DNA from 4 places in the Arthrobacter sp. 10N43 genome. Region 1 is predicted to be linked to each of the others. Evidence: predicted binding sites of a transcription regulator. Region 1 holds the regulator's gene; each other region holds the start of a gene.
The links. The regulator LexA, encoded in region 1, represses DNA repair genes until DNA is damaged. The targets are predictions, from matches to a motif close to TCGAACANNTGTTCGA.

Region 1 (5,171 bases):
CTGAACAATGCCGCCGCACACCTGGAACTGGCCATAGACGGCGTCCCCAGCGGCTTGATGCCCAACGGCCTGAACTCCGAACAGCTGGACTGCATCGACCAGCTGCGCGACGCCTGCCGCGCCGCACTGTCCGACTCGAAGGGGGACAGTTCCACGACGGCCGACGGCGGGCGCCAGCTCGCCCGCTCGCGCCTGATGGTGATCCTGGAACTCTGCGAACGCCTCCTGGCCGCGCGCGAAAACCGCGAGGTCGTGTGGTTCTCCCGCAACAGCACCTTCGACCCGGCACAGGGCTTCTCGCAGCCCGACGAGAGCGCGCCGGCGTTGATCAATGTTGCCCCGTTGAGCGTCGCGGGGCGTTTGCGTGAGGGCCTGTTCGCCGAGCACACCGTCATCCTGACCTCGGCCACCCTGGCCATCGGCGCAGCCTTCGAGCCTGCCGCCGGCGGCCTAGGCCTGGTCGGCAACGGCGCCCCCAGCTGGACCGGCGTCGACGTCGGATCGCCCTTCGACTATCCGAAGCAGGGCATCCTCTATGTCGCCCGGCACCTGCCCAAACCCGGGCGCGGGACATCCCCTGAAGCGCTGGACGAACTAGAGAAGCTGATCCGCGCGTCCGGCGGCGGTGCCCTGTGCCTGTTTTCCTCACGGCGCGCGGCCGAGGACGCAGCCGAGGCCATGCGGCCCCGGCTGGGCATCAGCATCCTGTGCCAAGGGGAGTCGACCATGACCGCACTCGTGCGCCAGTTCGCCGACGAACCGGACACGTGCCTGTTCGGAACCATGTCCCTCTGGCAGGGCGTCGACGTCCCTGGCGTGTCCTGCCGGCTGGTGGTCATTGACCGGATTCCCTTCCCGCGGCCGGACGATCCGCTGATGACGGCGCGCTCCCGGGCCGTCGCCCAGGCCGGCGGCAACGGCTTCATGTCCGTCTCCGCCACACACGCCGCGATCCGCCTCGCGCAGGGCGCAGGCCGGCTGATCCGCTCGACGTCGGACAAAGGCGTGGTGGCCGTACTGGATTCGCGGCTGTCCACCGAGCGCTACGGCGGATTCCTGCGTGCCGCGCTGCCCCCGTTCTGGCCGACCACCGATTCCTCGATTGCCATGGCTGCCCTGGAGCGGCTCGCCAAAGAGTCGGGACAGGCCGCCAAGTAGGCGGCCGCGCAGCCAGCGGACCAGAAAACGCAAAGGTCCCCGTCCGGATTACCGGCGGGGACCTTTTTCTGGGTGCAGGTGTTCTTTGGATGTACGTGGTCCGGGATGACCCCGGCCGCAGCCGTCAGAGGGAGCGGAGAACCGAGACGACTTTGCCCATGATGACGGCGTGGTCGCCCAGGATGGGTTCGTACTGGGTGTTCTGCGGCAGCAGCCAGGTGTGGCCGTCCCGCTGGCGGAAGGTCTTGACCGTGGCTTCGTCGTCCAGCAGTGCGGCCACGATGTCGCCATTCACGGCGTCGCCCTGGCGCCGGACAACCACCCAGTCGCCGTCGCAGATGGCGGCATCGATCATCGAGTCGCCGGCGACCTTGAGCATGAAGAGTTCGCCATGGCCCACGAGCTGCCGGGGCAGCGGCATGACGTCTTCCACCACCTGGTCCGCGAGGATCGGCCCGCCGGCGGCGATGCGTCCGACGAACGGCACCATTGCCGTGTCGGTGGCGCTGGCGAGTTCGGTGACCGAGAGGCCGCCGACGGCCCGCAGGCCGCTGGACTTCTCGACCCCCGAAATCGCCGTGGTCCCCTCATCCAGGGTCAGCGGCATGAGCACTTCCATGGCCCGGGGACGCTTGGGGTCGCGCCGCAGGTAGCCAAGCTTTTCGAGCTGGGAGAGCTGATGGGTCACGCTGGACAGGCTGGCCAGGCCGACGGTGTCACCGATCTCGCGCATGGAGGGCGGGTAGCCGTTGTCCGTGACGGAGCGCTGAATGGTTTCCAGAATTTTCTTCTGCCGGACGGTGAGGCTTTTGGGGGCCCGTGCGGGTTGTGGGCTCCGCGAGGAGGCCCTGCCGCCGGTGGCTTGTGCTGCCATGTTCGCCAATGCCTTTCCGTTCCGCCCGGCCGCCATGTCTGGTCACCGGGAACTTCCGGCCTGAAAATGTCAGACCCTGCTGATCAACTACCAATGTTCGAATCAACCGGCGATGTTCGAGTCGTAAAAGTTCGAGTCGCAAGTGTTCGAGTCACAAGTGGTTGTCCTGTCCCTCAAAAATAGGCCAGCTGCAAGGCTTTTTCAAACATTTGTTCTAGCGAGTCTCGACATCGTTCGTTAGTAAGTGCTAAAACAGAACAAGCAAGGTTCGAATATGTGTTCGAGTTCGGAGCTCCGGCTCCGAAGGCAATGTTCGGTTCTATGTTCGAAGGTTCGGTCGGTTGGCGGCGAGTACGCGGAGTACGCCGGGCGGCACCGTATGGTCCAGGAGGGCTCAGTTCATGTCAGCTTCAAGCGCGTTTCACGGCACTTTTGTTCATGGCGTCACGAATCAGCAGCGCCGTGCGAGTCACAACGTCACTGGTCACGGCAGCATCGGCCACGGCAACATCGGCCAGGGCAGCCACGGCAACGTGTACCCGATTGGCGCCGGCCGGCGGCCTTCCGCGGCACCGGCCGCGGTGCAGGGTCTGAGTGCCGTTGCTTCGGTCAGCCGGAAGCAGCCGCCGCTGCGGCTCACACGTCGCGGACGTTTCGTCTTCTTTGGCGTCCCGCTGATCCTGCTGGCGGCGCTCATCCTCTCGTTCAGCGGATTCCTCAACGCCCCCGCGAAAGCGGCGGATTCCGCGGACCAGCTCTCGCTGACGCCCACCGTTTCGGTGACAGTGCAGCCGGGGGAGTCCCTCTGGGCCATTGCGGGCTCCGTCGCCCCGGAGCGCGACCCCCGCGATGTCGTTGCCGATATCGTGCAGCTGAATAACCTGGACGCCGCGCGTGTGATGCCGGGCCAGCAGCTGTTCGTGCCGTCAAAGTAGCTCCATCCACCTGGCCTCTTGTGCCGTCGCGGGCGTCACAGTTTCAGGGCCCGTCCCGCTACCACTTAAACTGGTCACGTGACTGACCAGCTTGAGCGCCTCAACCGACTGCCCCTCCGAAACAATCTGCGCGGCCTGCGTCCCTATGGCGCGCCCCAGCTGGACGTCCCCATCCTGCTCAATGTCAATGAGAACACCCATGGTGTCCCTGCCGATGTCCGCGAGGCCATTACCGAGGCCGTAAGCGCCGCCGCCGCCGGGCTGAACCGCTATCCGGACCGCGAGTTCACCGAACTGCGTATTGCCCTCGCCGAATATCTTGGCCACGGCCTGGACGCGGAGAACATCTGGGCCGCGAACGGCTCCAACGAGGTCCTTCAGCAGATCCTCCAGGCGTTCGGTGGCCCCGGCCGGACGGCCCTCGGGTTCCCTCCCACATATTCGATGTACCCGCTGCTGGCATCGGGCACGGACACGGAGTACATCGTCGGCGCCCGCGCGGCAGACTATGGGCTCAGCGCGGAGTCGGCGGCCCGGCAGGTCCGCGAGCTCCAGCCCAACATCGTTTTCCTGTGCTCCCCGAACAACCCCACCGGTACCGGTCTTGGGCTTGACGTGGTCGAGGCCGTCTACGACGCCGGTGAGGCCAGCCAGACCATTGTGATCGTCGACGAGGCCTACCACGAGTTCGCCCACGACGGCACGCCCAGTGCCCTCACACTCTTGCCGGGCCGGGAACGGCTCATCGTTTCGCGCACCATGAGCAAGGCCTTCGCCCTCGCCGGCGCACGCCTTGGCTACATGGCCGCGGCCCCGGAGGTCGCGGACGCGCTGCGCCTGGTCCGCCTGCCGTACCACCTCTCCGCCATCACCCAGGCCACCGCCCTGGCCGCCCTGCGCCACCGGGTGGTACTCATGGCGGACGTCGAGGACATCAAGCGCCAACGCGACCGGATCGTGTCGGAGCTGATCCGGCTGGGCCTTCGGCCGGCCGCCTCGGATTCGAACTACGTGTTCTTCGGCGGGCTGGAGAACCCGCACGAGGTCTGGAAAGGCCTGCTCGAGGCCGGTGTCCTCATCCGCGACGTCGGCATTCCGGGGCACCTTCGGGTGACCGCCGGCACTGAGACGGAAACCACAGCCTTCCTCGAGGCCCTTGAACGCATCCTGACAGGCTCCGCAAAGCCGCAGGCCTAGACTTGGTGGGGAGCCCGAGCGTCCCGCCAGACCGCCCAACACCCCTGCCTTCTTCCAAAGGACACATTTACATGAGCAACCCAGGATCCACCGCCGCCGAGGGCCGGACCGCACGCATGGAACGGACCACCAGTGAGTCCTCGGTGCTGGTCGAGATCAACCTGGACGGCACCGGCGTCTCGGACATCAGCACGACGGTCCCGTTTTATGACCACATGCTGACGGCCCTCAGTAAGCACTCGTTGATTGACATGACCGTCAAGGCCACCGGTGACACCCACATCGATGTCCACCACACCGTCGAGGACGTGGCCATCACCTTCGGCGAGGTGCTGAAGACCGCCCTGGGCAACAAGGCCGGGATCCGCCGGTTTGGCGAGGCGACCGTTCCGCTGGACGAGGCCCTCGCGCAGGCCGTCGTCGACGTCTCCGGCCGTCCCTACCTGGTCCACGCCGGGGAGCCGGCAGGCCAGGAATACCACCTGATCGGCGGCCACTTTACGGGTTCCCTGACCCGGCACGTCTTTGAAGCAATCACGCTGCACGCCGGGATCTGCCTGCACATGAACGTCACTGCCGGGCGCGACCCCCACCACATCGTTGAGGCCCAGTTCAAGGCCTTTGCCCGGGCCCTGCGCGCGGCCGTGGAACCGGATCCCCGCGTCGAGGGCATCCCGTCCACCAAGGGCGCCTTGTGACCGGCCCGGTACTGCGCGACGGGGCCATCATCGACCCCGCCGCCGGGACCAAACTGGTGTCCCCGGAAGGCAAGCCCACCGTTACCGTGCTGGACTACGGCTCCGGGAATGTCCGGTCCGCCGTCCGTGCGCTGGAACGGGCCGGCGCCGACGTCGTCCTCAGCTCCAAGCCCGAAGATGTCCTCAATGCCGACGGCCTGGTTGTGCCCGGCGTCGGCGCCTTCGAAACCGTCATGCGCGAACTCAAGGCCGTTGACGCCATCCGCATGATTGGCCGCCGCGTCGCCGGAGGCCGGCCGGTGCTGGCCA
Region 2 (5,171 bases), on a different contig from region 1:
CTCCCGGCGCTGTGCCGTCCCCGCGGACGGCTACTACGAGTGGAAGGGCGAGGGCCGCAGCAAGCAGCCCTACTACGTCCATCCCACGGACGGGCACCCCATTGTCTTCGCAGGACTCTACGAATGGTGGAGGGACCCGTCCAAGGCTGAGGGCGACCCGGAGCGCTGGATGCTCTCGACCTCGATCATGACCACCGACTCCCCGCCGGAGGGCTACGCCGGGGGAATGCTGGCCGAATTGACCGCGCTGCATGACAGGGTTCCGCTGCCCATGAACCGCGAGACGATGCAGACGTGGCTGGACCCGCAGGCCGATGACGCGGCCGGACTCGTGGACCTGGTCCGGGCCGGGGCGCACGACGTCGCGGAAGGCTGGACGATCGACGCCGTCGGCACCGCCGTCGGGAACGTCAGGAATGACTCACCGGAACTCATCCAGCCGGTGGGGAGCCTGTTCTAGGACTTCAGAGCCCCGGCATGGGCCGGCGTTGGGTACCGGACTTCAAAGCGTTACTTTGCCGCCGCCGTCGACCACCCAGTCTGGGTTGAAGGCAACCTCCCAGCGGTAGCCGTCGGGGTCGGCGAAGTAGCCGGTGTAACCGCCCCAGGACTGGGTCTTTGGTTCGGCGATGATGGACGCTCCGGCGCTCTCGGCTTCGGCCATCACCCAGTCGACTTCTGCCGTGCTGGCCAGATTGTGGCTCAGGGTGATGGTGGCAATGCCGGCAGGGGCGTCGGTGGCCGCTTCGGACTGCATTTGGCCCGCGTCCCAGAGGGAGAGGATGAGGCCGTGGTTGACCTGGATGAAGAGCACCTCCCCGGGCACTTCCCGGTGGACCGGCCATCCGAGGCCATCGACGTAGAAGCGGTGTGAGGCGTCAACACTGCGGACACCTAGTGATATGAAGTCGACTCGTGGCTGCATCTTTCGATACTGTCATGCACATGCCCACAAATCACGCAGACGACAAGGCCGCCCAGGCCGACCGCGAACAGCTCGCCGCCGTGCGGGTGGCTGTTGACGAGGTGGACGAGCAGATTGTGTCCCTGATCGGGCGCCGTGAGCGTCTGATCCGGATCGCCGGGACCCTCAAGGCGGACAGCGCCGAGGTCCGTGCGCCCGGCCGTGTGGAGCGGGTCATCGAACACGTCCGCGCGACGGCGGAAAAGAAGGACATCGACGTTGAACTTGTCGAGAAGACCTACCGGGCGATGATCGACGCTTTCATCACCCTCGAGCTGGAAGTGTACAAAGCCGGCAGCTAAATCCTCCTGATTGTCCAGACGGACGGGTATCCGTGCCGTCGGCGTTCATGGCGGCCCGGAGACCTCTCTTGGCCCGCTCGATTTCCGAACTAGTCAAATACCGGCCACCGGCCGAGACTGGAGTTGGAAGCGAGGGCAAGCGATGAAGAGCCGGTATGACGTGGCCGTGGTGGGTGCGGGCAGTGCAGGCTGCGTGTTGGCTTCGCGGCTCAGCGAGGACGCCGACCGCGAGGTGGTGCTGTTCGAAGCGGGGCCGGACTACCCGGCGGCAAGGCTTCCGGCCGACCTCGCGGACGGCATCCATGGCACCAGCACGGCCTCGCACGACTGGGGGCTACATGGAACAGGCGTCGCCGGCGGTCCTCCGTTGGACCTTCCGCAGGGGCGGGTGACCGGCGGCTCGTCGGCCGTCAATGCCACCTTCGCCCTGCGCGGGCATCCGGCCGATTACGACGGCTGGGCCTTGCCGGGATGGACTTTCGCGGACGTGCTGCCCTCTTTCCTCCGCCTTGAGCATGACCAGGACTTCGGGTCGTCGCCCTATCACGGGACGGACGGCCCTGTGCCGATCCGCCGCTATCAGGGGGACGAACAGTCCGAGCTCACGCTTGCGATGGAGGACGCCATCGCGGAGGTTGGGATCCCGCGAATTCCAGACCACAACGCCCCGGGGGCTGTCGGTCTCTCGGCGCTACCAGTCAACTGTGTGCGGGGCCTGCGGGTCAGTACGGCGCTGGCCTATCTGGATCCCGTCCGCTCCCGGCCCAACCTGACGATCCGCGCGACCTGTCCGATCGCCGAGGTCGTGCTACGGCGCGGGCGTGCGATAGGTGTCCGGTCCTCCGAGGGCGAGATCATCGCGGCCGATGAGGTGATTGTCTGCGCTGGCGCCTACCATTCGCCCGCGCTGCTCATCCGCTCTGGCATCGGCCCCGCCGCGGACGTAGCCGCATTGGGCAGGCCCGTCACGATCGACCTGCCGGGTGTGGGGACGAATCTTGCCGACCACCCGTGGGTGGCAATCGACCTGCCCTGTCTCCAGCCACTCGGAGACCCTCCCATCTTCCAGATGCTGGCGACAGCCCGGAGCAGCCGGAGTTCCGCGGCGGATCCACCGGATCTCCAGCTCATGGTCTGCGGACCGTACCGGCTCGGGGACGGGTACCGCTGCATGCTCGCCGCTGCGTTGTTGAAGCCGGCGTCGCGCGGCGAGGTGCGGCTGCTCACACTCGACCCGACGGCCGCACCGGCCATCGACCTCGGGTACTTCCGCAATCCGGTGGACATCGATCGATTGGTGGAGGGCCTGCAGCTCGCGGACGCCGCCGCGGCCCACCCTCATCTGACCCGGATCACTGGCGGTTCCCGGCTCGCGCCCCAGAAGGACCTGGTGGCTGACGCCGTCGCCGTTCGCACCTGGATCAAGGCCACGGCCACGACTTACCACCACCCCGTGGGTACCTGTGCGATGGGAACGGACCCCCGGGCCGGCGCTGTGGTCGACACCTCGGGACGGGTGTACGGAGTGCCGGGCCTCTCGGTAGTCGACGCCTCGATCCTTCCTGAACCGCCGTCGGCTAACATCAACATCCCCACGATCATGGTCGCCGAGCACATCGCGGCCCGGCGTCGAGGGGTCGGGGCGGGATCCTGAGGCGGGTAGGGGGTATGCCACATTCGTCGGCATTGTCTCCGCCGACGTCGGGAAAGCGACCGAAAGCGTGCCGCCACGGCTTCGACTGCAACGGATTTCTGTTGGACTGATTAAGGCCCGCGCAGCCGCCACTTCCGCACGGCCGGGGTCGGTTCCTGCCGCCTAGAGGGCCTCTTCGACAGGCACGTTGGCCTGGTAGTCCCGGCCGTCACAATCGCTGAAGGCGGTCATGAGGTGGCCCTTGGGCAGGCCCAGGACAGTCGCGATGGGGAAGTTTCCGGTGATGGTGTTTCCTGAGTGTTCCACGCCTTTGAGGTCGAAGTTCTCTTCCGTGCCGTCATGGTTGAAGAAGTAGAAGGAGACCGCCTCGCCGTTCATGAACTCAATGCCCAGTCTGCGTTGATGGGAGTAGTCCGGCTCGGCTGCCAGCAGGCCCACCACGTAGGCGCCTTGCCCCGGGATATTGCCGTCTATATCGAAGGTCGCCACCAAGGTTGAATTCTTGGCGGCGACCTTTACGTGCTTCAGGAGTGCGATATGGGAGCTCATGGCTCAATCCTGCTACCTGTGCCATCGTCCGTCCACCCCCGATCTGGGTTTTGTCGCCTCTTCGACGTAGACTGATTTTATTCGAAGATATGTTCGAATAAATTCAGGTTCGAATCAATACGGGTTCGAATCAATACAGAAGCGCTGGACCTTGAAGTAGCTGGAACTTGAAGTAGACAGGGAAAGCCAAAGCGGGGACTGGGCCGGCCCAGCCCGGACTGGGTCGGGAGGCAACGTGGGCATGTTCAGCGAGTCCGTGGATGTCGCCTGCACGCCCTCGGGCCAGCCCCTGCGCCTGGACTGGGCCGGACGTCGCTACACGGTCTGCGCTGAACCTGTCCGCTGGTTTGAACGCCGCCAGTGGTGGGCAGAAGAAAGCCGGGCGCCGCTCGGGAGCGGGCCGGGACTGGTGGATCACGAGATCTGGCGGGTCCAGGTCCGTGCCGCCGGTGACCACGCCGGGGCCTCCACTCTCACCCTTGACCTGACCAGGCATATCGGAAGCGGCCGCTGGCGGCTCCTGAGGATCCACGACGCGCTGCAGCCCCTCCGGAAGCCCGAGACAGCATGAGCTTCACCCATCTGCACGTCTCCACTGCCTTCAGCGCCCACTATGGCGTCTCCTGGCCGGACGAGCTGGCCGCCGCGGCCGCCGCCGACGGCGCCACCGCCCTGGCCTGCACAGACCGCGACGGGCTCTACGGAACCGTCAAGCACCTGAAGGCGTGCATGGCCGCCGGCCTGGATGCGATCGTCGGCGTGGACCTCGCGGTATTTGACGACGACGGCGACCTCCGCACCCAGCTCGGGGGACGCGTCGTCGTGCTGGCGCACGGGCACAACAACGGCGCCGGCTACAGGGCGCTGTGCCGTCTGATCTCCGACGCCCATGCCCGCACCACGGGCAAGGCCGGGGGAGCAGTACCGGTGGCCGTCACCCGGGCCGAACTGGCCTCCCGCACCCTGCACCCGGAAACCTTGCAGCCGGTCCTGACGGTGCTGATCGGCCCGGACTCCGACGTCGGCCGTGCCATGGGCGGCCGGCGGTACCTGCGGCCCCGCACCCTGTTCAAACGCTGGCTGGACGCCATGCCTCCCGGAACGCTCGCCGCGGAAGCAGTGTCCCAGCTCAGCCCGCCCGGGGAACCCCTGAGCACCGCCCACGCGGTGCGCATGCTGAAGCTCGCGGCTGAACACGGGGTGCCCGCCGTCCTGAGCAACGCCGTGCGGTATGTGGCCGAGGACGGCGCGGCCACGGCCGATGTGCTGGACTCGGCCCGGACGCTCAAATCACTCCCCGAGCTCTCCGCCGCCCCTCTGTTGCAGCCCAACGGGCAGGGCTGGCTCAAATCGGCGGCCCAGATGCTGCAGCTGGGCAAGGAGATCATCCATGCCGCCGGCTACGGCACGGCGGACCTCAAACGGCTCCTCGCCCAGACCGAGGCGCTCGCGGACCGCTGCCGCATGGATCCCGTGGCAGACATGGGCTGGAAACAGCCCGTGGTCCCGGAAGCCTCCGTGATCGGGATCGACGGCGACGCGCTCGCAGAGCTGACCCTGCGCTGTGAGGCCGGCATCGGCCGCCGTTTCCCGGGAATTACCGGGCGGCAGGAACAACAGATGCGGAGCCGGCTGGAGCACGAGCTCCGGATCATCGACTCGCTGGGGTTCGCCTCCTACTTCCTGACCGTCGCAGAGGTCT
Region 3 (5,171 bases), on a different contig from region 1:
TCACACCACAGCTGCGAGAGGGAGCCCAATACGTCCCACGGAGGTGCTCCTCGATCGGGTGACCTGACTATTGGATTAACTGGGAAGTAAGTGGGCAACACCTGTCGCGCACTACTAACTGCCCCTTGACTAGGGAAAAGTCACCGTGGTCGTGCTGAAGCCCTACAGAATACCGGGTCAGGTCCTTGCCCTGCCGGGACCAGAGTGTGGCCCCGCTGTTGTCACGGATTCCGATGGCCCGGTAGCCGTCCCATTTGGGCTCGTAGATCAGCTTTCCGGGCAATGCCCCGGCACGCGGCATCTTCGTGACGGCCCGGGCCAGGGCGACTTTCACCGGCGGGGCAAGGCCCGCCGGCAGCCCGGTTCCGGCCGGCGGTCTAGCGGCCGTCATCGAGACCTTCGAGCGCGTCGATTTCGACCGCGTCCAGCAGCTCGGTGGTGCTGTTGCCGGTGACCCTGGCCAGCTCATCGAGCGCGATGAACCCGGTCCGGGCCAGGGCGATGGCCAGCTCAGCCAGATACCCGGCCCCGTTCCGCTGCGCCAGGTCGTCCAGGACCGCATGCATGCGCCCTGTCAGTTCGTTGGGGCCCTGGGATTCCTCTGCCGCCATGCGCATCAGCGTAAGCGCGGCCAGCCGCGGGTCATCGTAAATGGGTCCCATGGCCCCACGCTATACGCAGGCCCGGCTCAGTTGTCGGTGATGGACTCCAGCAGCCACTGTTCGGACAACGGGTCGCGGCGCAGCTCAAAGGTCCGCAGCACCGAGTTCGAGCCGAGGCGGACCTGCACGCGCCAGTATTCGATGCTGACCAGGTCGCCGCTGCCGACGGCCGCCGCGCAGCCCGCCGGCGCGGTCAAGGGTCAGTGTCAGTGCCAGCGGTGGGCTTCCAGCGCGCGCAGCAGGGGAGCGGGGTCGCCTTTCAGCTGGTCGACGGGGCGGGAACCGGCAAGTCGCTTGGATGGGGTGACCATCCAGAGCGTGAAGTAGTTGTGCGGGATCTGCAGCTCCAGCGCACGGTCAAAGAGCTCAACGACCGGCGGGCGGAGCTGGCCACCGGGGAGGAACTGGAATCCGGGGCAGAAGGTGCCGTCGTCGATGATCTGTTTACCGGACTAAGCCGATGGTTAACGGCGCGTGTCGCCGGTCTGGGACGAGCTGCTGCATTATCGGTTCCGGGTCCTCCATGAGTTCGGAGAGGCGGCGGTGGACCTGGTCCAGGGTCGGCAGCGTGAATTCCGTCCGGATCCCTGCCCACGTCTGCTCGTTGATGGGTCGGCCGTTCACTCTTCTTCGGTTGTTTCGTCGGCGTCGCTGATGCTGTCGAGCAGCCAGTGCGTGGAGAGCGGGTTCCGGCGGAGCGTGGCGGTCCGGAGGGCGGAATGGGTGCCGGAGCGGACCTGAACTTGCCAGTATTCGATGCTGACCAGGTCGCCGCTGCCGACGGCCGCGGTGCGGCGGGTGTCCCACCAGGCGTCTCTGCCGTACCAGTGCCGGGATTCCGTGTCGGGATCGACAAGCCAGATCCGTCCGTCGTGTCGGATGGCGAGGGGTTTGCCCGCCGTATCGAGTCGGACCAGTGTGGCGTGGTTCAGCGGGGCGGTGTCGATGATGGTGCTCATGGAGTGGTGCTCTTTCGTGATGCTGTCGTGCTGGTGTGTTTTGGTTAGGCGGCTTTGACGAGGGGGAGTTCATCCCAGTGCGTGGTGTAGCGGGGAGAGAGCATGTCCCTTTTCATGGTCCAGTCCGGTCCGCCCCGTATTCCGGCGTGGCCGAGGCCGATGGAGCCGCGCCCGTAGCGGCGAACTACGTCTTCCAGCAGGGTGCCGACGCGGCGTTCCTCGTGGGGATTTTCGAACAGAGCCAGCGGTGCCTGGTTGCCGGTGGGCCGCAGGTCGGTGACCATGATGCCGGCCCTGGCGTACGGGATGCCCTCGCAGATGCGGGGCAGCAGCGCGTGGGCGGCTTTGGTGAGCAGGACGGGATCGGCGGTGGGCATCGGCAGCGGCACGCAGACCGAGGGGTAGGAGGTGTCTTTCGGGTTGAAGTGTGAGGTGCCGGCGAACGCGGTGAGGACTTTGGTCTGGAGCCCGTGTTTGGCCAGCCGGGCCGAGGCCTGCTGGCCGTAGACGCTCATGACCTGCCGCATCCCGGCCGCGGTGGTGATGGGGGTGGCGAAGGAGCGGGAGAAGATGAGCTGGTCCCGGCTGATCCGTTCTTCCTCCATCGGGATGCAGGGGGTGCCCTGCAGTTCCAGGACGGTGCGCATCATGACCACGGAGAAGCGGTCCCGGATCATGACCGGATCGGCCCGGGACAGCTCCAGGATGGAATGAATCCCCAGAACGTTCAGCCGTTTGGTCAGCCGGGTGGCGACGCCCCAGATCTCAATCACCGACAGGCGGCGCATCAGGGATTCCCTGTCGGCGGCGGGGACGGAGTCCCAGTGGCAGACACCGTCGAAGGCCGGGTTGTTCTTGGCCCATTTGTTGGCCAGCTTCGCCAGCGTCTTCGTGGGTGCGATCCCCACGCAGACCGGTACCCCGACATTGCGCCGCACTGCAGCCTTGATGGTTCGGCCCAGGGCCAGGAGTTCGTCCGGGGTGCCTTTCACTCCGAGGAAGGCCTCATCGATGCTGTACACCTCCAGCCAGGCCGAATACCGGCCCAGCAGCTCCATCACCCGGGCACTGATGTCCCCGTACAGCTCGTAGTTGCTGGAGAGGGCAACGAGTCCCCATTCCTTCGCCCGCGGGGCGAGTTTGAACCAGGGCTCACCCATGGGGATACCGAGGTCCTTCGCTTCCGGGGACCGGGTGACGGCGCAGCCGTCGTTGTTGGACAGCACGATGACGGGCCGGCCCTCCAGGGACGGGTCGAACGCCCGCTCGGCCGAGGCATAGAAGCAGTTCACATCCACATGCGCGATCTGCGGCATCCGCCGCATGGTGGCAGGCTTAGACACTGCGCGCCTCAGACGTGATGCAGGCACCGGGTCGCGACACCCCAGATGACCAGATCCGCGACCGACGGGACCCGGATGTCCGGGTACGCCGGATTCTCCGCCTGCAGCACGACCCCGGCTCCGGTGAGCCGCAGCCGCTTGATCGTCAGTTCCCCGTCCAGGACGGCCACGACCACGGACCCGTCCCGTGGTTCCAGGGCCCGGTTCACGATCAGTTCATCGCCGTCACTGATGCCGGCGCCTTGCATGGAGTCGCCGGAGACCCGCACGACGTAGGTGCTGGTGATGTCCTTAATCAGGTGCTCATTGAGGTCGATCCGCCCATCAAAGTAGTCCTGCGCCGGCGAGGGATACCCGGCCGCGACGGGGACCGGAGAGATCAGCACCGACAACAACGATGCGCCCGCGTCTATCACGCGGGGACCGACAACAACGCCCACAACACACCTTTATTCGAATATATGTTCGATTCATTCAGTCTACTGGTGTGGGCCGACAAAAGAACTATTCAGGTTCCGGACCGGTCGCCGGCAGGACGGGTTGTACCCAATGGGGGGCGGCCGGAGGATTTGCAGGTACTAATCAGAACGTTGAAGGAGGCAGAAATTTGATGGCCCGATCAGTAGGGTGACTGCATGGATGAAACGCCGCGATTCCGTTCACCGCGATGGTGGCCTTGGGCCATCGCGGTCCTCCTCGTGATCACCGTGAACATAACGCTTCTGGGGTATAAACGGGGCGAGTGCGTTGACTACACAATCGAGTCTGGCGCTACGAGCATGTGTACTAGCGGCCCCGCGCTCAGCATGGATGGCACGTGGATTTTCGCGGCGGTGAGCGTGGCCGCCGTCGTCTACTTCGCGCGGCGCCTCGTGCATGCAGTTCGAGCCCGTGGGGACTAACCGGACACGGACAAGGTAACGAAGGCGCTAAAATAGCCCGGGCCCACACCAAAGCCGAACGATGCCGGCTAAACCTTTCGGCTGCGCCAGGTGGCCCGCCGCATCTACCGCACGCTCAACGCCGCCGCCGGCAGCGAAATTGGGGGTTGACGAGATATAGAAGCTTCATAGAAGAGTCGATGGTTGGAAACCACCCAGCCTGAGCTGTTCGGAGGGCTCCACCTGCCCCCAGTGGGCACAACCTGGTGAGGTCGTTTGCTGCCTGGCACCACGTGGTTTTTGTTGGGCAGATGAGGAAAGCCTCCGCGCGAGTCCAGGACTCAAGCGCGGCGACTCCCGGCTCTCCAAGCTGGGGGGACTGGAGAGCCGATGTAAGTGTACTAGCGGGCCTGACCTCATGGCCGCTGGAGACGCGACCTTCCGGTCACTGTCGGGGAGGGCGGCCACGGGTCCGCCCGGTCTGCCACCCGGGAGCTGCATCGTCCAGGAGCTTGACCTTCAGTGGGTCGAGTTCGCCGCGGCGGCGTTTGTACCGCTGGGTGTGGATCCATACCCCGAGGGTGTGTTCGCGCTCCGAATCGGTGCTTTGGTGGCGGGGCCAGTCGTTGCCTTCCTCGCGGTAGGCCACGAGCTGGGTGAGGTGGTCGTGCCAGCGGGCCTCGTCCTCGGCTTCCCTGCGGTTGTCGGCCCACCCGGGCACCCGGGCAAGGCCGTCGCTGTAGGCCGGGTCAAGGGTGCCGGCGGCTGCTTCGCGCCGCCGCGCGGTCATCCATCGCGACATTGACCTCTCACGTCTGTCACTGGATCGCCAGCCGGGAAGCCTGCCTTCGGCCGTGACCCAGGCGATGACCTCCTCCATGCGGGCAAGGTCCGTGGGGGAGGGGTGAGGAACGGGGGCGGCGCCGGCCGCGGCCTGGTGCTCGGCCTCAAGGCCCGGGTCCTGCCGGCGGGCAATGACCAAGTGGTATCCGACGGCGGCGGGCTCGGCACGCACGAGGGCAGCGATGCGTTTCCGGCTCAGCCCGAGCCGGTACATCAGCACCCATTCCGCGTCGGGAGCCCGCCGCAACCGCCTGTCCATAGTGGACCCATCCTGCCACGGCCCGTCGCAGGACTTTGCCGTGCCCAAATCTGTTGCTTTTGCCACCGTCGGAGCCTGCCTTGCCGGGGTGGCTCCGGTGCCGGGTTAGGTCAGGTCGGGCCGGGTGTCAGTCCGTGCCGTTGAGGTCGAAGTCCAGGTCGAGGTCCAGCGGCGAGTTCAGCCGTCTCCAGGTGGAGGTGACCGGTGCGGTGGTCAGCGCGCGG
Region 4 (5,171 bases), on a different contig from region 1:
GGTTGGAGGTCCGTTCGCGGCGGAGGGTAAAGATCCGGAGGGCAGTCGTTGAACCGAGGCGGGCGTGGACCCGCCAACATTCGACGCCGTCCGGCTCGCCGCCGTGCGCTGCTGCCCCGGGTTGGGTGGTCCGCCGGGCGTCCCGCCCGGGCAGGTGATGGGACTCCGTGGCGGGATCGACTAGCCAGATCTGTCCGTTGTGCCGGATGGCGAGGGGTTTGCCGGTCGGGTCTGTTCGGACCTGCAGGCCGGGGGTCTTTGCGGTGGCGTTGGGCGCGAGGGTCATGTGGCGGTGTTCTTTCGTGGTGCGGCGGTGCGGTTATGTTTATGCGGCTTTGACGAGGAGGAGTTCGTCCCAGCGGGTGGTGTAGCGGGGGGAGAGCATGTCCCTTTTCATGGTCCAGTCCGGTCCGGCCCGTATTCCGGCGTGGCCGAGGCCGATGGAGCCGCGGCCGTAGCGTCGGGTCACGTCCTCTAAGAGGGTTCCGATGCGGCGTTCCTCGTGCGGGTTCTCGAACAGGGCCAGCGGTGCCTGGTTGCCGGTGGGCCGCAGGTCGGTGACCATAATGCCGGCTCTCGCGTACCTGATGCCTTCGTGGATCTGGGGGAGGAGGGCGTGGGCGGCCTTGGTGAGCAGAACTGGGTCCGCGGTGGGCATCGGCAGCGGAACGCAGACCGAGGGGTAGGAGGTGTCTTTCGGGTTGAAGTGTGAAGTGCCGGCGAACGCGGTGAGGACTTTGGCCTGGAGGCCGTGCTTGGCCAGCCGCGCCGAAGCCTGCTGGCCGTAGACGCTCAGGACCTGCCGCATGCTGGCCTCGGTGGTGATGGGCGTGGCGAAGGAGCGGGAGAAGATGAGCTGGTCGCGGCCGATCCGTTCCTCCTCCATCGGGATGCAGGGGGTGCCTTGCAGTTCCAGGACGGTGCGCATCATGACCACGGAGAAGCGATCCCGGATCGTGACAGGATCGGCCCGGGACAGGTCAAAGATGGAATGGATGCCCTGGCCGTTGAGCCGTTTGGTCAGTCGGGTGGCGACACCCCAGATCTCGATTACGGACAGGCGCCGCATCAGGGATTCCCTGTCGGCGGCGGGTACGGAGTCCCAGTGGCAGACGCCGTCGAAGGCCGGGTTGTGTTTCGCCCATTTGTTGGCCAGTTTTGCCAGGGTCTTGGTCCCGGCGACCCCCACGCAGACCGGTACGCCGACGTTGCGGCGCACGGCGGCCTTCATGGTCCGCCCCAGGGCGATGAGTTCACCCGGGGTGCCTTTGACGCCGAGGAAGGCCTCGTCAATGCTGTAGACCTCCAGCCATGCCGAGTAGCGGCCGAGCAGTTCCATCACCCGGGCGCTGATGTCGCCGTAGAGCTCGTAGTTGCTGGAGAGGGCGACGAGTCCCCACTCCTTGGCCCGTGGGGCGATTTTGAACCAGGGCTCCCCCAGGGGGATGCTGAGGGCCTTGGCTTCCGGGGACCGGGTGACGGCGCAGCCGTCATTATTGGACAGCACGACGACGGGCCGGCCCTCCAGGGACGGGTCGAACGCCCGCTCGGCCGAGGCATAAAAGCAGTTCACATCCACGTGTGCGATCTGGGGCATGCGGCGCATCGTAGCGGGCTTAGACATGGTTCTCCTCAGGCATCGCGTGCCTCAGACATGGTGCAGGCACCGGGTCGCGACGCCCCAGATGACCAGGTCCGCGACCGACGGGACCCGGATGTCCGGGTACGCCGGATTCTCCGCCTGCAGCACGACGCCGGCGGCCGTGACCCTCAGCCGCTTGATGGTCAGCTCCCCGTCCAGGACGGCAATGACAACGGACCCGTCCTTGGGTTCCAGGGCCCGGTTCACGATCAGTTCATCGCCGTCGCTGATCCCGGCACCTTCCATCGAGTCCCCGGACACGCGCACGACGTACGTGCTGGTGATGTCCTTGATCAAATGCTCGTTCAGGTCGATCCGCCCATCAAAGTAGTCCTGCGCGGGCGACGGGTACCCTGCCGCGACCGGGACCGGGGAGATCAGCACCGACAGCAGCGACATGCCCGCGTCTATTACGCGGGGACCGACAACAACGCCCACAACACACCCTTATTCGAATATATGTTCGATGCATTCAGTGTATCCGCCCGGTCCGACAAAAGACCTTCCTCGCGGCACTGCTACCGCTGAAGGAGGGGATCCGGACTCCAGATCGCCCATCCCTTCAGTAGCATCACCAGCATGACCACATGCTCTGTGCTGCGCTGTCCCGAGACTCCGACGGCCCTCTTTCGGCTGATGCCCGGTTCCAACCTGGAAGCGCCTGTCTGTGCCGGACACAAAGCGATCTTGGAGAGCGGTGCCCGGTGGATGGTCAACGGTGGCACCGGCTCGCCGTCTAACGAGGGTCCCAAAGGGTCCGCTGGAATTACCATCCTCATGCCCGAAGCACCCTAGCGCGGACGGTGACCGAGAGGCCTCCACGGCTCGGCTCGGCTGCCGGCGTCAGGGAGCGGGGTGTTCCGGCTTGAGCTCGATCGGGTAGCCAGAGTCTTTGCAGGCCTTGGCCAGGCCAGCGAAGGATTCGCTGAGTTCGGCCCGGACATCAGAGATGGTGTAGTCACCGTTTGCGCGGCTGGTGCCGGCGTCGTCATACCTGACCTGTCCGATCACGACTGCCATCATGTACCTCTGGACTTCGCCCAATGCCACATTCCGGGCGTCTGGTTCAGTCTTGTCGGCAAGGAGCTTTAGGGCGGCTCCGTAGGAAGTTCCGCCGGATTCCAGGGGCCCTGCCTGGGCCCCCAGATCGACCGAGTTGTAGGCCGTTTCGAAGTTCCGGCAGGGAGCCTCGTTCGCCGCGACGGTGCAGCCGGACAAGACAGCGGCCAGGGTGGCGGCGAGGAGGACTGGAAGTGCTTTCACTGGCTCATCCTAACCAGAAGCGAACCAACAGCCCTACGGTGTGCTTTCTCTTAGCGCCGTGCCGTAGTACTCAGTGCTGTTCCTGGTTGCGGCCGACACAACGAGGTGCCGCCGGCTCAGTCGCTGTGCGAAGTACCCCTCGTACGGCAACACGGTGACGGCGTCGATTCCGCTTTCCCACGCCGGGGTCAGTTCCTGGAGGCTTCAGGCTTCAGCGTTTCAGCCGAGGACCCGATACCGCACGTGGGTTACGAGGCCGGTACCGCTCACTTCCGTCGGTTCAAGCTTGAGGTTGCCGACGCCGTCGAGCAGCCGCTCGCCCGCTCCCAGGACCATCGGCGCGATGTGGAGCCGCAGCTCGTCGATCAGCCCGGCCGAGAGGTACTGGCGAACGATATCCGCCCCTCCGGCAATGGCCACGTCCTTGCTGCCGGCGGCCAACCGCGCCTGGGCCAGCGCAGATTCGATCCCATCGGTCACGAAGCTGAACGTAGTGCCGCCCTGCATCTGCAGGGGCTCGCGCGGATGATGGGTGAGGACGAATACGGGCGCGTGATAGGGAGGCTCTTCACCCCACCATCCCCGCCATTGTTCATCCCACGGCCCGGGGCCCGCGAACATGTTCCGTCCCATGATGTAGGCGCCGGCCGCGAGGATGCCTTCGCGCGCGGCCGCGTTGGCCTCGGGTTCTTCAAACTGCCATCGGTGCAGGCGCTCGCCGCCCTCGCCCAATGGGGCCGCCAGGCTTTGGTTCGGGCCGGCAACGAATCCGTCAAGGGAGATGGTCAGATCGCACGTGACTTGGCTCATGGGCCCATCATGCCATCACCGTGGCGGTTCTAGTCCGGCCGGAGCCCCGCAGTTGTCGCCGTCGTGCCCCGCCCAAGCCGTCCTGGCCGGGCAGAGCGGCGCCAGGCCGTACTGCTTCCATTTCCAATCTATCCTCCGCCCCCGGGCTTGTGGCAAGCCCCCGGTGGTGCCGCATAATCGCCAGTGGCCAGAACCTACGGAACGGGAGAAACGAAATGATTGAGCATGCGGTGGTGATCGTCGGAGGAGGCCCGACAGGACTGATGTTGGCGGGTGAGCTGGCGCTCGCGGGCGTCGACGTCGCCATTGTCGAGCGGCGCGCCGACCAGGACCTCCCGGGCGCGCGCGCCGGCGGTCTGCACTCCCGCACCATCGAGGTCCTCGACCAGCGCGGAATCGCCGGTCGGTTCCTCTCGGAGGGACAGGTGGCCCAGGTCGCAGGGTTCGCCTCCAACCGATTGGACATCAGCGACTTTCCCACCCGGCACCCCTACGGGCTCGGGCTGTGGCAGAAACACATCGAACGCATACTGGCCGGCTGGGTCGACGAACTGGCCGTGACGATCTACCGCGGACGCGAAGTCGTGGGGATCGCGCAGGACGGCGCCGGCGTCGACGTCGAACTCTCTGACGGCCAGTCGCTGCGGGCGGAATACGTCGCCGGGTGCGACGGCGGCCGCAGCCTGGTCCGCAAGGCGGCCGGTATCGATTTTCCCGGGTGGGATCCGACGACCAGCAGCCTGATCGCCGAGGTCGAAATGGTGGAGGAACCGGAACTAGGCGTCCACCGCAATCCCTTTGGCATTCATTCCTTCGGCAAGCTGGAGTACGAGATCCACGACGGGCAGGTGGTCTACAAGGAAGGCGGCCCGGTGGGGGTAATGGTGACCGAAGAACACGTCGGACCCGCGACACAACCCACCCTGCGCGACCTCAGCGACGCCCTCATCGCCGTCTGCGGGACTGATTATGGGGCCCACAGCCCCACCTGGATTTCCAGGTTCACGGACATGACCCGGCAGGCGGCCGCGTACCGTGACGGGCGGGTCCTCCTGGCGGGCGACGCTGCGCACGTGCACGCCCCGGACGGTGGGCAGGGCCTCAACATCGGTGTGCAGGATGCAGTGAATCTGGGATGGAAGCTGGCCCTGGTGGTTAACCGGACAGCCCCGGACAGTCTCCTGGACACCTACCACGCCGAGCGTCACCCGGTGGCTGCCCGCGTGCTGCGCAACACGATGGCGCAGACGGCGCTTCGCCGCGCGGATGACCGGATCAAGGCCGTCGGCGAGGTCCTGGCCGAGCTCCTCAGCATGGAGGAGCCGCGCAAACGCTTCGCCGCGATGCAGTCCGGTCTGGATGTCCATTACGACGTCGGCCATTACGACGCCGGCGAAGGTCACCCGCTGCTCGGCCGCCGCATGCCCGATCTCGACCTGGTCGCCCCGGACGGCAC

Region 2: a site for LexA is predicted at 3,551-3,566, ahead of AC1DDO_RS04140 (DUF6504 family protein). Genes of this name have one in related genera too.
Region 3: a site for LexA is predicted at 3,418-3,433, ahead of AC1DDO_RS16760 (LexA family protein). Genes of this name have one in related genera too.
Region 4: a site for LexA is predicted at 2,094-2,109, ahead of AC1DDO_RS02940 (LexA family protein). Genes of this name have one in related genera too.

What each region holds. Positions count from the first base shown of each region.
Region 1 is NZ_JBFTIA010000005.1:49,848-55,018, reverse strand. It holds gene AC1DDO_RS11935 (ATP-dependent DNA helicase) at 1-1,158, shown strand, start outside; gene lexA (transcriptional repressor LexA) at 1,283-2,032, opposite strand; gene AC1DDO_RS11925 (LysM peptidoglycan-binding domain-containing protein) at 2,434-2,967, shown strand; gene AC1DDO_RS11920 (histidinol-phosphate transaminase) at 3,046-4,164, shown strand; gene hisB (imidazoleglycerol-phosphate dehydratase HisB) at 4,236-4,862, shown strand; gene hisH (imidazole glycerol phosphate synthase subunit HisH) at 4,859-5,171, shown strand, end outside.
Region 2 is NZ_JBFTIA010000002.1:336,317-341,487, reverse strand. It holds gene AC1DDO_RS04165 (SOS response-associated peptidase) at 1-460, shown strand, start outside; gene AC1DDO_RS04160 (VOC family protein) at 503-925, opposite strand; gene AC1DDO_RS04155 (chorismate mutase) at 940-1,266, shown strand; gene AC1DDO_RS04150 (GMC family oxidoreductase) at 1,409-2,920, shown strand; gene AC1DDO_RS04145 (hypothetical protein) at 3,083-3,469, opposite strand; gene AC1DDO_RS04140 (DUF6504 family protein) at 3,705-4,040, shown strand; gene AC1DDO_RS04135 (DNA polymerase III subunit alpha) at 4,037-5,171, shown strand, end outside.
Region 3 is NZ_JBFTIA010000009.1:73,812-78,982, forward strand. It holds gene AC1DDO_RS16740 (hypothetical protein) at 378-662, opposite strand; gene AC1DDO_RS16745 (hypothetical protein) at 689-859, opposite strand; gene AC1DDO_RS16750 (hypothetical protein) at 1,283-1,621, opposite strand; gene AC1DDO_RS16755 (Y-family DNA polymerase) at 1,666-2,946, opposite strand; gene AC1DDO_RS16760 (LexA family protein) at 2,973-3,404, opposite strand; gene AC1DDO_RS16765 (helicase associated domain-containing protein) at 4,291-4,947, opposite strand; gene AC1DDO_RS16770 (DNA/RNA non-specific endonuclease) at 5,075-5,171, opposite strand, start outside.
Region 4 is NZ_JBFTIA010000002.1:82,768-87,938, reverse strand. It holds gene AC1DDO_RS02950 (hypothetical protein) at 1-286, opposite strand, end outside; gene AC1DDO_RS02945 (Y-family DNA polymerase) at 326-1,624, opposite strand; gene AC1DDO_RS02940 (LexA family protein) at 1,649-2,080, opposite strand; gene AC1DDO_RS02935 (hypothetical protein) at 2,486-2,905, opposite strand; gene AC1DDO_RS02930 (dihydrofolate reductase family protein) at 3,125-3,715, opposite strand; gene AC1DDO_RS02925 (FAD-dependent monooxygenase) at 3,736-5,171, shown strand, end outside.